DNA from 2 places in the Streptomyces sp. NPDC005423 genome. Region 1 is predicted to be linked to the other one. Evidence: riboswitches for the same ligand, from Rfam matches in the RefSeq annotation. Region 1 holds a riboswitch; the other holds the start of a gene.
What was found. Region 1 has a riboswitch for S-adenosylmethionine ahead of ABZT12_RS25865 (amino acid ABC transporter permease). Riboswitches for the same ligand answer to the same signal wherever they lie in the genome.

Region 1 (4,191 bases):
CTGTTCGACGATCTTTCCGGCGTCGATGAAGACCACCCGGTCGGCGACCTCGCGGGCGAAGCCGATCTCGTGGGTGACGATGACGAGGGTGGTGCCGCTGGTCGCCAGATCCTTGATGACGGCGAGGACTTCGCCGACGAGTTCGGGGTCGAGGGCGGAGGTCGGCTCGTCGAAGAGGATGACGCCGGGGCGCAGGGCGAGGGCGCGGGCGATCGCCACCCGCTGCTGCTGACCGCCGGACAGCTGTCGCGGGTAGGCGCCGGTCTTCTCCGCGAGACCGACCCGGCCGAGCAACTCCCGTGCCAGTTCCAGCGCTTCGGGCTTGGTGAGCCTGCCGGTGGCGACCGGGGCCGCGGCCACGTTGTCCAGGACGGTGAGATGCGGGAACAGGTTGAAGTTCTGGAAGACGAACCCGATGCGGCCGCGCTGGGCCAGGATCGCCCGCTCGCTCAGCTCCTTCAATCGCTCCCCTTGGCGCTTCACCCCGATCAGCTCGCCGTTGACGCTGACGTAGCCGATCTCGGGCTTCTCCAGGTGGTTGACGACCCGCAGCAGGGTGGACTTCCCGGAGCCGGACGGGCCGAGGATCACGGTGACCTCGCCGGGCCGTATCGTCAGGTCGACGCCGTCCAGCACCCGGTGGGCGCCGTACCACTTGTGCACGTTGTGCACGTCGACGGCGGCGGGCACGATCTCCGTCGGCGGTTCGGCTGTCGTGGTGGTCATATCGCGGCCTCCCTGCGGATGCGGGCCCGCAGGTCGGTGAGACCGGCGCGGAGTTTCTGCAGCGGGGTCGGCGGCAGGGAGCGGGTGGCGCCCCGGGCGTAGTACCGCTCGACGTAGAACTGGGCGACGGAGACGACACTGGTCAGGATCAGGTACCAGACGGTGACCACCAGCAGCAGCGGCACGATGTCGCCGGGGTAGGTGGAGCCCATCGACTGCGCCGTGCCGAAGAGGTCGAGCAGGGAGACGTAGAAGACCAGTGAGGTGCTCTTGACCAGGCCGATCAGCTGGTTGACGTAGTTCGGGGTGATGGAGCGCAGCGCCTGCGGGAAGACGATCCGGCGGAACTGGTAGGCCTTGGGCAGGCCGAGGGCGGAGGCCGCCTCGTGCTGGCCCTGGTCGACGGAGAGGATGCCGCCGCGGACCACTTCGGCCGCGTACGCCGCCTCGTTGAGGCTGAGGCCGACGACGGCGACGGCCATGTCGGTGGCGAGCCTCGACTCGTCGAAGGAGAAGAAGGCGGGGCCGAAGGGGACGCCGACGCTGAGCGTCTTGTACAGGGCGCTGAAGTTGTAGAGGAAGATCAGCACGACGATGAGCGGGACGGAGCGCAGCGCCCACACGTAGGTCCAGCTCACCGCGCGCAGCACCGGGCTCTTCGAGAGCCGGGCGACGGCGAGCAGGATGCCGCCGGCGAGCCCCAACACGGCGCTGAGCGCCGCCACTTCGAGGGTGATGAGGAGTCCGTCGAGGATCGTCGGGCGCAGGAACCAGTAGCCGAAGCGGCTCCACTGGTAGAACGGGTTGGTCGCCAGGCCGTGGACGAACTGGGCGACCAGGACCAGCACGACCACGGTGACGGCCCACCGGCCGGGCCGGCGCAGCGGGAGTACGCGCTGCGCGGTCAGTGCAGCCGGGGGGTCCGACCGGGCGTCGGCGGACGGTGTCTCGGCCAGGGACACGGTGGTGCCTGGGGGTTCACTCATGGAGGGCTCCGGCGGTAAGTCGGACACCCGGACCGCGGCGGCCGTGGCTGGGCGAGGACGGCGGAGCCGTCGACGACCCTGCGCCGCGGCGCAGTTGCACGGAGGGAAACGCAGTGACCGGGAGCTGGCGGACAACGGCTCACCGCACGGGCGGTGTTCGTCGGTAACGCGGGAAGCGGGGGCTGGGAGGAGCGTCAGCCTCGACAGCGGGCGCAGCCCGGTCCGGTACACAGTGCGCTGTTGACGCGGAGCAGATCGACGGAGCGGTCGGCGACGAGCGGGTTCGCGGACGGCCGTACGCAGCCCTGGGAGCGGCGCGGGGCCGTCCTGGTCGCTGCGTACATGTCCGTCACCGTCACTCTTCTGGGCCCGTGGGCCTCGCGCTTACCGAAACGTCATCCGGTCCGGTCGTCACCTGGGGCACCCCACCGCGTGCGAGGGTTGCCGGTCAGCTAGCCAGGGCTTGTCGCTGACGCTCATGACCGATCTGGCCGTAAGTTAGACAATTGCCCGAACGGATGTCAACGCCGGTCCACCGACTGGACGCCGCGGCACGCCGTTCAGCTGCGGCGGGCCTCGGTTCCGTCCGCCGCGTGGGCCGCCCAGTCCAGGATCTGGACGGCGGCTCCGGCCGCCTCCAGGCCCCGGCAGTGGGCCTCGTGGCGGCGGGCGATGCCGTCGAGGTCGAGCCGGCCGCCGAAGGCGGGGTGGGCGGCGAGCCGCCGGGCGTAGGCCCACAGCCGGGGGTGGTCGGCGACGCGCTGGACGGCGGCGGCGTCCAGGTGGTGGCGGTGCACGGTGTCGAGCTGTACCAGTGACACCCACAACTCGACGTCCGCGGCGGTGAGTTCGTCGCGGATCAGGAACTCGAGGCCGTCCAGCCAGCGTTCCAGCGCGCCCAGTGTCTCCAGCAGCCGGGCGAGGGCCGCGTCGCGTTCCGGCTGTCCCGCGCCGGCCGCCCCGGCGCACTGCGCGGCGTCCTCGATGCCCTGGGCGCACATCCGCTCGACGGCCTCGATCTCGGAGTCGGCGCCGGCCGGGTGGAGGTCGGGGCAGCCGGTGCCGAAGTGCCGGGCGAGGTCGCGGACGATGTCCTGGGCGTGGTTGCTGACGATCCGTCCGGACCAGTCGTCGCTGAGCACCGGCGCGGCGGCCGGTCCGGCGTAGTGGTGGGCGCCGGCCTCGTAGAGCGGGCGCAGGGCGCGGTGGCCGCCGTCGGCGTGGTCGGGCACGGCGGGCAGGTAGGTCACGGGGCAGACGTCGTCGAGACCGAGCAGGCTGTGGGTGACGGCGATGCGCAGACAGTCGGGGTCGGCGGTGGACAGGTGCAGCCGGTAGCGGCGCGGCACGGCGTAGTGGCCGCTGCGCGCGTCGCGTCCGATGCGGCCGCGGAAGGCGGGGGCGGGCCGGTCGGACGGGACGGCGGCGGAGGGCGTGCTGGACATGGGTCTCCCCGGGGACGGGCGCGCGGACGCGCGGCGGAAGCGTCGTCGAGCGGTGGGCGGGTGTCAGCGCAGGGGACTGATGGCGCTGCGGACCCGCAGCAGATCGATGTGACGGCGGGAGGTCAGAAGGGGCGTACGGATCACTCGGCTGGTGACCGGCTGGAAGCGCCCCATTGTTTCCCTACCTGTTCACTAGGATTCCCATCTGGAGTGTCGATCCACCTCCGCGCGCCGTCAAGAGGGTGTCCACGGGGCGAGCCCGGTCAGGACCGGGTAACCACGTCGGAACCGGCGGTGCTCTCGTCGAGGAATCCGCCCGACTGGTGCTGCCACAGCTTGGCGTAGGCGCCTTCGGCCGCGAGGAGTTCCTGGTGGGTGCCCTGCTCCACGATCCGTCCCCGGTCGAGCACGACGAGCCGGTCCATGCCGGCGACCGTGCTCAGCCGGTGCGCCACCACGAGCGCGGTCCGCCCCTCCATGAGCCGCCACAGCGCCTCCTGGACGAGGAGTTCGCTCTCGGAGTCCAGCGCGCTGGTCGCCTCGTCGAGCAGCAGGATCGGGGCGTCGCGCAGGATGGCCCGGGCGAGCGCGACCCGCTGGCGCTGGCCGCCGGAGAGCTTGATGCCCCGTTCGCCGACCATGGTGGCGAAGCCGTCCGGCAACGCGTCGGCGAACTCCGTGACGTGGGCGGCGTCGGCGGCCCGGCGGATCTCGGCCTCGGTGGCGTCCGGGCGGGCGAAGGCGATGTTCTCCCGCAGGGTGCGGTGGAACATCGCCGGGTCCTGCGGGACGTAGGCCATCAGTCCGCGCAGGTCGGCCTGGCGCAGCCGGCTGATGTCCTGGCCGCCGACGAGGATGCGCCCGGCGTCGATGTCCGTCATCCGCAGCAGCAGCCGGGCGAGGGTGGTCTTGCCGCCGCCGGAGCGGCCCACCAGGCCGACCTTCGCGCCGCTGGGCACGGTCAGGTCGAGCCCCCGGAAGAGGGGCTCCGCGCCCGCGTGGGCGAAGAGGACCCGCTCGAAGCGCACGTCGGC
Region 2 (4,191 bases), on a different contig from region 1:
TGTCCCTGCGAGATCTCGAAATCGACCCGCTGACCCTCTTCCAGGGTGCGGTAGCCGTCCATCTGAATCGCGCTGTAGTGGACGAAAACATCCGCACCACCGTCGACCGCGATGAAGCCGTACCCCTTCTCCGCGTTGAACCATTTGACGGTGCCCTGAGCCATGCCTAACTCCCCTATTACTGGCCCTTGCACAGATCCACACTTCGCGGATCCGGGTCAGACCTCACCCCCCACAGGTTGGGGGCGTGCGCCGGAACGCGTCGACCGCGGCCGAATGTATCTGTCCAACTGCCGTCTGCAACAGGTCAATCGGACGAGAATTCTGGGCATCGGCGTTCGGTGAATTCCGGAGAATTAGTCGGGATTCAGGGCAAGTCGGGCCCCACAAAGGGAACATTGGCCACAAAAGACCTGCCTACTTTGGCTACTTCTCGCGGGCCTCGGAGCGTGAACTCGGAGGGGCGCGGCGAGCCGGTTCCCCAACTGTACCGCGCTCAACCATACAGAATTGCCCCCTCCGTTTCTCTCACGGAGGGGGCAATTCGATGAACTCTCGGTAATCGGCCTTACCAAGGGTAACCAACCGGTCGGTCAGCCTCCGGCGACGGCCGGGATGATCGACACTCCCGCACCGTCCGGCGTGGCCGTCTGCAGACCCTGCTCGAAGCGCACGTCGTCGTCGTTGACGTAGACGTTGACGAACCGGCGCAGCTTGCCCTGGTCGTCGAGGACGCGTGCCGAGATGCCCGTGTGGTTCTTCTCCAGGTCGGCGATGACGTCGCCGAGGGTGGCCCCCTCGGCGGCGACCTCGGCCCGGCCTCCGGTGTAGGTGCGCAGGATGGTGGGGATGCGGACGGTCACGCTCATGCGAGGCCAGCCTCTCGGAAGGAGTCCAGGTTCGGGCGGATGGTAGCGGTCAGGCCGGTGCCGGCGACCGCGTCCAGCGTCTTGAGGCCGTCGCCCGTGTTGAGGACGACCGTGGTGAGCGCCGGGTCCAGCAGACCGTTCTCGATCAGCTTCCGCGTCACCCCGACCGTCACACCGCCGGCGGTCTCCGCGAAGATGCCCTCGGTCCGGGCGAGCAGCCTGATGGCGTCCACCACCTGCTCGTCGTTGACATCTTCGACCGCTCCGCCGGTCCGGCGCGCGATGTCGAGGACGTACGGCCCGTCGGCCGGGTTGCCGATCGCCAGCGACTTGGCGATGGTGTCCGGCTTCTGCGGGCGCACCACGTCGTGGCCGGCCTTGTAGGCGGCGGAGACCGGCGAGCAGCCCTCGGCCTGGGCGCCGAAGATCTTGTACGGCTTCTCCTCGACGAGCCCGAGCTCGATCAGCTCGCGCAGCCCCTTGTCGATCTTCGTGAGCTGGGAACCCGAGGCGATCGGCACCACGAGCTGGTCGGGCAGGCGCCACCCCAGCTGCTCGCAGATCTCGTACGCCAGGGTCTTGGAGCCCTCCGCGTAGTACGGCCGCAGGTTGACGTTGACGAAGCCCCAGCCCTCGCCGGCCGGGTCGCCGATCAGCTCGGAGCAGAACCGGTTCACGTCGTCGTAGTTGCCCTCGATGCCGACGAGTTCGCCGCCGTAGACCGCCGCCATGACGATCTTGGCCTGCTCCAGGTCGTGCGGGATGAACACGCAGGAGCGGAAGCCGGCCCGGGCGGCGGCGGCGCCGACCGCGCCGGCCAGGTTGCCGGTGGAGGAGCAGGAGAGGGTGGTGAAGCCGAAGGCGCGGGCGGCCTCGATGGCCTGGGCCACGACGCGGTCCTTGAAGGAGTGCGTCGGGTTGCCGGAGTCGTCCTTGACGAAGAGCTTGCCGGCGTCGACGCCCAGCTCCCGGGCGAGGTTGTCGGCCTGGACGAGCTTGGTCCACCCCGGGTTGATGTTCGGCTTGCCGGCCACGTCGGCGGGGACGGGCAGCAGCGGCGCGTACCGCCAGATGTTCGCGGGTCCCGCTTCGATGCGCTTGCGGAGGTCCTCGGTGTCGTAGCCCGAGAAGTCGTAGGCGATCTCCAGCGGGCCGAAACACTCCTCGCAGGCGAAGACCGGGCCGAGCGGGACGCGGTGGCCGCATTCGCGGCACGAGAGGGCGGCGGCGGGTCCGAGATCGACGGCGTTCACCGGATTCGGGGTGTGTGCGACAGTCTGCGCAGCCATGGAGGCGAGGCCCTTTCTCCTCATCTTCCTCACGACGCATCTCGCCGTGAGACGGATTTGGCACCTTCCCGAGCCGGGAGCCCCGCCACATGGCAGTTCTTTCACCACATGCGAGCAAGACCGGCTGGAGGGTTGCCGGGGCTTCAACGGGCCGTATCCCTCTGCCCCTCTGGATGAGCGGTATTCGATTGTGGGCGCCGGTGACCCCCGACATGCGATGGTCATCAGCGTTGTCCAAGACTGTAACCGAAGGCCAGGACAGTTGAGAGAGCCGTCCGAACCGCGAGATGGATCAACCGGACACGCTCCGTGTCCGCTCGCCGATAGAACGCAGAGGAGCCGCGCAACGTGCTGAAGGAAGTCGAGCGCTGGCTGAGCACCCGCTCCTGGTCCCTGACCGATCGCCCGCTCCACCAGATCCTGGCCGCCAAGCAGCGCACCGGCCAGTCGGTCAGTGTCGTGCTGCCCGCTCTCAACGAGGAGGAGACGGTCGGCGAGATCGTCGCCGTCCTCCGCCACGACCTGGTGCGGCAGGTCCCGCTCGTCGACGAGATAGTCGTCGTCGACTCCGGGTCCACCGACCGCACCTCCGAGGTGGCCGCCGCGGCGGGCGCCCGGGTCGTCCACCGCGACGACATCCTGCCCCGGCTCCCCGCCGTGCCCGGCAAGGGCGAGGTGCTGTGGCGCTCACTGCTGGTCACCGGCGGTGACATTGTCTGTTTCGTCGACGCCGACCTGAAGGAGTTCTCCTCCGACTTCGTCACCGGCATCGTCGGACCGCTGCTGACCGACCCGGGGATCGACCTCGTCAAGGCGATGTACGACCGTCCGCTCGGCGGCGCGGCGGGACAGGGCGGCCGGGTCACCGAGCTGATGGCGCGCCCGTTGCTGAACATGCACTGGCCGCAGCTGGCCGGCTTCGTGCAGCCGCTCGGCGGCGAGTACGCGGCCCGCCGCTCCCTGCTCGAACAGCTGCCGTTCCCGGTCGGGTACGGCGTCGAGCTGGGCATGCTCGTCGACTCGCTGCACCTGGTGGGCCTGGACGCCCTCGCCCAGGTCGACGTCGGGGTGCGCAAGCACCGCCACCAGGACGGCCAGGCGCTGGGCCGGATGGCCGCCCAGATCTACCGCACCGCCCAGCTGAGGCTGGCCCGCGGACACCTCCTCCGGCCGTCCCTCACCCAGTTCGTGCGGGGCCCGGACGGCTTCGAACCGCGGACGTACTCCGTGGACACCGAGGAGCGCCCGCCGATGGCGGAGATCCGGGAGTACCGGTCACGCAGGGTTGCTTAGGAGTCCGTATACGGATCGTGCGTTTGAGCGTTTCCGGGCCGGGCTAGGTAGTGGCATATGACTTCCACGTACGGTGCTGCCCAGGTCCTCGTCGCGTCCAACCGCGGCCCGGTCTCGTACGAGGTGGGTGACGACGGTTCGCTGAACGCCCGGCGCGGTGGCGGCGGTCTGGTCTCCGGACTCTCCGCGATCGGGCCGGACGCGGGCGCGCTGTGGGTGTGCTCCGCGCTCTCCGACGGTGACCGGGAAGCGGTCCGGCGCGGGGTCGGCGAGGAGGGCGTGCGGATGCTCGCCGTCCCGGCCGAGGTGCACGCCGACGCGTACAACGGCATCGCCAACTCGGTGCTCTGGTTCGTCCACCACATGCTGTACCAGACGCCCCTGGAGCCGGTCTTCGACGCGGAGTTCCGGCGCCAGTGGGCGTCGTACGAGGAGTACAACCGGGCGTTCGCGCGGGCGCTGGCGGAGGAGGCGGCCGAGGGGGCCGTCGCGATCGTGCAGGACTACCACCTGACGCTGGTCCCCGGGATGCTCCGGGAGCTCCGCCCCGACCTGCGCATCGGGCACTTCTCGCACACGCCGTGGGCGCCGCCGGAGTACTTCCGGATGCTGCCCGACGACATCGGCCGGCAGATCCTGACGGGCATGCTCGGGGCGGACCGGCTGGGTTTCCTGACCCACCGCTGGGCGGACGCGTTCACGGCCTGCTGTACGGAGTTCGCCGGGGGCCTCGGGGAGAC

Region 2: another riboswitch for S-adenosylmethionine. It lies ahead of thrC (threonine synthase); the one in region 1 lies ahead of ABZT12_RS25865 (amino acid ABC transporter permease).

The regions. Positions count from the first base shown of each region.
Region 1 is NZ_JBEXET010000027.1:82,101-86,291, reverse strand. It holds gene ABZT12_RS25870 (amino acid ABC transporter ATP-binding protein) at 1-726, opposite strand, end outside; gene ABZT12_RS25865 (amino acid ABC transporter permease) at 723-1,712, opposite strand; SAM riboswitch class IV at 2,088-2,196, opposite strand; gene ABZT12_RS25860 (glutathione S-transferase C-terminal domain-containing protein) at 2,273-3,157, opposite strand; gene ABZT12_RS25855 (ABC transporter ATP-binding protein) at 3,421-4,191, opposite strand, start outside.
Region 2 is NZ_JBEXET010000017.1:5,074-9,264, forward strand. It holds gene ABZT12_RS19310 (cold-shock protein) at 1-164, opposite strand, end outside; gene ABZT12_RS19315 (ubiquitin-like small modifier protein 1) at 594-869, opposite strand; gene thrC (threonine synthase) at 866-2,158, opposite strand; SAM riboswitch class I at 2,176-2,338, opposite strand; gene ABZT12_RS19325 (glucosyl-3-phosphoglycerate synthase) at 2,507-3,451, shown strand; gene ABZT12_RS19330 (trehalose-6-phosphate synthase) at 3,509-4,191, shown strand, end outside.